2 regions of the Paenibacillus sp. P5_B5 genome follow, and region 2 is predicted to be linked to the other one. Evidence: a T-box and tRNA genes for the amino acid it is inferred to sense, from the RefSeq annotation. Region 2 holds a T-box; the other holds one or more tRNA genes.

Region 1 (2,441 bases), on a different contig from region 2:
ACGTACCGCTGGTGTACCAGTTGTTCCGCCAGGAGCACCGCTGGGTAGCTATGTACGGAAGGGATAAGCGCTGAAAGCATCTAAGCGCGAAGCCCCCCTCAAGATGAGATTTCCCAATTAGTAAGACCCCTTGTAGACGACGAGGTTGATAGGCTTGAGGTGGAAGCGCAGCAATGTGTGTTCGCTACTAGTTTTCAGGGAATAAACCCTGTATAATGTATTAAGTATTCCCTGATAGCTCAGTTGGTAGAGCACTCGACTGTTAATCGAGTTGTCACAGGTTCGAGTCCTGTTCGGGGAGCCATATGGAGAGGTGTCCGAGTTTGGTCGAAGGAGCACGATTGGAAATCGTGTAGGCGCCACAAGCGTCTCAAGGGTTCGAATCCCTTTCTCTCCGCCATTATTTTACTGAAGTTACTTACTTCAAGTTTTAACAAGGCCCGTTGGTCAAGTGGTTAAGACACCTCCCTTTCACGGAGGTAACAGGGGTTCGAGTCCCCTACGGGTCACCATTTATATCCCGGAGGCTTAGCTCAGCTGGGAGAGCATCTGCCTTACAAGCAGAGGGTCAGCGGTTCGATCCCGTTAGCCTCCACCATAATAGTATATGCTTATAATGACGCGGGGTGGAGCAGCCCGGTAGCTCGTCGGGCTCATAACCCGAAGGCCGCAGGTTCAAATCCTGCCCCCGCAACCAATCAATTTTATGAAGACATTTTATTTCATGAAATTATCGCGGAGCCGTGGTGTAGTGGCCCAACATGCCTGCCTGTCACGCAGGAGACCGCGGGTTCGAATCCCGTCGGCTCCGCCATTTAAACAATTTAATAGTATGGCTCGGTAGCTCAGTCGGTAGAGCAGAGGACTGAAAATCCTCGTGTCGGCGGTTCGATTCCGTCCCGAGCCACCATTCACTGTTACAGGTGAACGTGGAGGATTAGTGAAGTGGCTAAACACGGCAGACTGTAAATCTGCTCTCTTCGAGTTCGGTGGTTCGAATCCATCATCCTCCACCATTATAGGGGCATAGTTTAAAGGTAGAACAAAGGTCTCCAAAACCTTTGGTGTGGGTTCAATTCCTGCTGCCCCTGCCAGTAATATCCTAGCTTTACAAGTTTATATCTATGGCGGTCGTGGCGAAGTGGTTAACGCATCGGTTTGTGGATCCGACATTCGGGGGTTCAATTCCCCTCGTCCGCCCCACTTATTCTTATTACTATATTGGGGATTAGCCAAGCGGTAAGGCAACGGACTTTGACTCCGTCATGCATAGGTTCAAATCCTATATCCCCAGCCAGCGGAAGTGGCTCAGCGGTAGAGCATCGCCTTGCCAAGGCGAGGGTCGCGGGTTCGATTCCCGTCTTCCGCTCCAATTTTTTTAATGGCGCCATAGCCAAGTGGTAAGGCAGAGCTCTGCAAAAGCTTTACCCCCAGTTCGAGTCTGGGTGGCGCCTCCACAATTTACTTCATTAAGCCGGAGTGGCGGAATCGGCAGACGCACAGGACTTAAAATCCTGCGGTAGGTGACTATCGTACCAGTTCAAGTCTGGTCTTCGGCACCATGTATTATCTTAAGTTAGAGCCCATAGCTCAAATGAATTATCAGGGCAGCCATTCAGAGAATGGATTAAGCCGGTGTGGCGGAACTGGCAGACGCGCGCGACTCAAAATCGTGAGGGAAACCGTGGGGGTTCGAGTCCCTTCACCGGCATCAGAGCAAATAGTAATGAGCTTATGTGATCAATGATCTCATAAGCTTTTTTATGGCGGTCGTGGCGAAGTGGTTAACGCATCGGTTTGTGGATCCGACATTCGGGGGTTCAATTCCCCTCGTCCGCCCCACTTATTCTTTTATCTTAAGTTCAAGATCATAGTTCAAATGAATTATCAGGCAGCCATTCAGAGAATGGATTAAGCCGGTGTGGCGGAATTGGCAGACGCGCGCGACTCAAAATCGTGAGGGAAACCGTGGGGGTTCGAGTCCCTTCACCGGCATAATTAGCAGAGAAGCAATTTAAAGGGATTTGCTTTCGAGTCAGTTAGATGACTTGATAGCAGATCCTTTTTGCTTTTAATTTAAAATAAACTAAATTTCCTATTCAAAGAATGATGGGTATAATTTCCTCTATGTTTTAAATGAGCATTTTGCGAAAATATAAAAAAGTGCTCAGCATAAAGTAAGTTTTGGACGAAATTCATGTGAACTAATTCACATGAAAATATTGAACACTACAAGAGTGACCCAATTTTTACTGCAGATAATGATCATGAGGATATTCTTATGTTCAAATTCCTCTTGCTCAGCAAAGGCTTAGATTTATGCAATATGCTCATTCTATAAATATAGTTATAAAATTGATTCAAACCACATTAAAAAGAGCTTTGGGGTGAGGCAAAGTGAAAATAGGGAGAATAACATTGAAGCTGCGGACAACGATTAC
Region 2 (2,441 bases):
AGCTGTTGCTCCGATGATCGCAATCGGTCAGGAATATGGAATGACCGCCATTTATGGTGCTATTATCGTGTCAGGCTTGTTCGTTGCCGTGTTCGCTGGTTTCTTTGGCAAAATGATTCGTTTCTTCCCGCCCGTTGTTACAGGCTCAGTCGTTACAGTGATCGGTGTAACGCTCATTCCTGTTGCCTTAACAGATGTAGGTGGGGGACAAGGAAGTCCTGATTTTGGTAGCCTGGAGAATATAGGATTAGGCTTTGGCGTGTTGATCTTCATTATTCTGATGAATCGATTCGCGACTGGTTTCTGGCGTGCGATTTCAATCTTGTGTGGATTAATCGTGGGAACTATAGTTGCAGGGTTTATGGGTAAACTAGATTTTAATCCTATCCAGAATGCTGACTTGATACACGCTGTTAAGCCATTTTATTTTGGGACACCAACATTTGAAATTTCAGCGATTTTGACAATGGTGATTGTGGCTATTGTCAGTATTGCAGAATCAACTGGTGTATTCATGGCACTAGGCAAAATTTGCGACCAAGAGCTAACATCCAAAGACCTTGCTCGTGGATATCGAGCTGAAGGACTTGCAATCATGGTCGGAGGTATATTTAACTCATTCCCTTACACGACTTATTCACAGAATGTGGGCTTGGTTCAAATGAGTAAAGTGAAATCACGTAACGTAATCGTCGCAGCAGGAATAATACTTCTTGTAATAGGTTTAGTCCCTAAGATCGCAGCATTAACCATTTTGATTCCAACATCAGTTCTTGGTGGTGCAATGATCGCCATGTTCGGCATGGTTGTATCCTCAGGGATCAAAATGATCGGATCACAGGTTGACCTTAATCGTCATGAGAATCTGTTAATTATCGCTTGTTCTGTAGCAATGGGGTTAGGTGTAACTGTTGTTCCTGGGCTATTCGATCAACTGCCTACAGGCGTTCAAATCTTAACGGATAATGGTATCGTAGCAGGAAGCTTTACGGCAATTGCATTAAATCTACTGTTTAATGTGTTAGGACAGAAGAATAAGACAGCTGAAGCTGGCGAATAGGATATAAAGCTTTGGACAATATTAAATGATAAATGTATAATAATTCTAATATTTTTAAAAGTGATGAAGAGAAGAGTAGATAAATCCATTCTTCTGGACAGAGAGCTCCGGTTGGTGCAAAGGAGCAAGAATGATTTATTGAACCAAGCCTCCGAACAGCATGTCGGAACGAATAACCGTAAGAAACGCATCCGTCTATAACAGACAGTGAAACCGTTTCTTCACGGGGGATGACATGACAGGTGCTCCTGTTACAGAGCTAGAGTATAAGCATTCTATGGAATGCCGTACTTGATGAGGTTAATATGGCGACATATTAATAAACCTGGGGTGGTATCGCGAGAATCTCGTCCCCAAGACAATTTGTCTTGGGGGTGAGATTTTTTTGTTTGTATGAATGAATTCAATTCGCAATACGCTTGATAATAAGAAGGAGGGTATAAGCATGAGTAAGGACTTAGAAGCGGTCACGGACAATTTTATGTATAGAATGATACATGAGGATCTTCAAGCTGGGACATATGGTAGAGATATTTGCACCAGATTTCCGCCTGAACCAAATGGTTACCTCCATATCGGCAACGCATATGCCATTCATACGAATTACCTTATAGCCCAAAGATTTAATGGCAAGTTTAATTTGCGCTTTGATGATACGAATCCTCTGAAAGAGAATATAGAGTATGTGAACGCCATCATTGAAGACATGAACTGGCTGGGCTACGATCCAGGCAACAATATATTCTATGGATCAGACTACTCGGAAGAAATTTTCGATGCTGCTGTAACTTTGATTAAGAAGGGTAAAGCCTATGTTTGCGATCTTTCTCCAGAAGAAGTGACAGCATACAGAGGCACGCTTACTGAATTAGGTAAGAATAGTCCTTACAGGAACCGCTCTATCGAGGAAAACCTGCAATTGTTCAGCGAGATGAAGGAGGGTGTTCATCCATCAGGAGCTAAAGTACTACGAGCGGTGATTGATATGAGTTCACCAAATATGAATATGAGGGATCCTGTGATCTATCGAATTATTCATAAGGAGCATTATCGAACAGGGAATAAGTGGTGCATTTATCCGATGTATGATTTTGCTCATCCCATTCAAGATGCTATCGAAGGGATAACCCATTCCTTGTGTTCCATTGAGTTTAAGGATCATCGTCCCCTGTATGAGTGGGTATTGAATGAACTGGGTGTTATCGAACCGCCTAAACAAAGAGAATTCGGTAGACTAAGTATTACAGGCGTTGTAACGAGTAAACGTTATTTAAGACAATTAGTTGAAGGGCATTATGTTGATGGCTGGGATGATCCCAGAATGCCTACGATCCAGGGACTAAGAAGAAGGGGATATACACCAGAGAGTATAAGGAATTTT

Evidence for each region. A T-box is a leader RNA that pairs with one kind of tRNA and senses whether it is charged. The one in region 2 lies ahead of AC1DOK_RS12485 (glutamine--tRNA ligase/YqeY domain fusion protein), so its partner is inferred to be a tRNA-Gln.
Region 1: it has a tRNA-Gln gene. The T-box ahead of AC1DOK_RS12485 (glutamine--tRNA ligase/YqeY domain fusion protein) is inferred to sense a tRNA for this amino acid. The anticodon was not compared.

The regions. Positions count from the first base shown of each region.
Region 1 covers NZ_JBFULK010000026.1:2,703-5,143, forward strand. The annotation lists rRNA gene AC1DOK_RS23035 (23S ribosomal RNA) at 1-210, shown strand, start outside; tRNA gene AC1DOK_RS23040 (tRNA-Asn) at 229-304, shown strand; tRNA gene AC1DOK_RS23045 (tRNA-Ser) at 308-400, shown strand; tRNA gene AC1DOK_RS23050 (tRNA-Glu) at 438-512, shown strand; tRNA gene AC1DOK_RS23055 (tRNA-Val) at 523-598, shown strand; tRNA gene AC1DOK_RS23060 (tRNA-Met) at 621-697, shown strand; tRNA gene AC1DOK_RS23065 (tRNA-Asp) at 738-814, shown strand; tRNA gene AC1DOK_RS23070 (tRNA-Phe) at 835-910, shown strand; tRNA gene AC1DOK_RS23075 (tRNA-Tyr) at 932-1,016, shown strand; tRNA gene AC1DOK_RS23080 (tRNA-Trp) at 1,021-1,094, shown strand; tRNA gene AC1DOK_RS23085 (tRNA-His) at 1,128-1,203, shown strand; tRNA gene AC1DOK_RS23090 (tRNA-Gln) at 1,223-1,297, shown strand; tRNA gene AC1DOK_RS23095 (tRNA-Gly) at 1,298-1,372, shown strand; tRNA gene AC1DOK_RS23100 (tRNA-Cys) at 1,384-1,457, shown strand; tRNA gene AC1DOK_RS23105 (tRNA-Leu) at 1,474-1,562, shown strand; tRNA gene AC1DOK_RS23110 (tRNA-Leu) at 1,632-1,711, shown strand; tRNA gene AC1DOK_RS23115 (tRNA-His) at 1,767-1,842, shown strand; tRNA gene AC1DOK_RS23120 (tRNA-Leu) at 1,916-1,995, shown strand; gene dcuS (DcuS/MalK family sensor histidine kinase) at 2,419-2,441, shown strand, end outside.
Region 2 covers NZ_JBFULK010000008.1:56,862-59,302, forward strand. The annotation lists gene AC1DOK_RS12480 (nucleobase:cation symporter-2 family protein) at 1-1,060, shown strand, start outside; T-box leader at 1,115-1,418, shown strand; gene AC1DOK_RS12485 (glutamine--tRNA ligase/YqeY domain fusion protein) at 1,506-2,441, shown strand, end outside.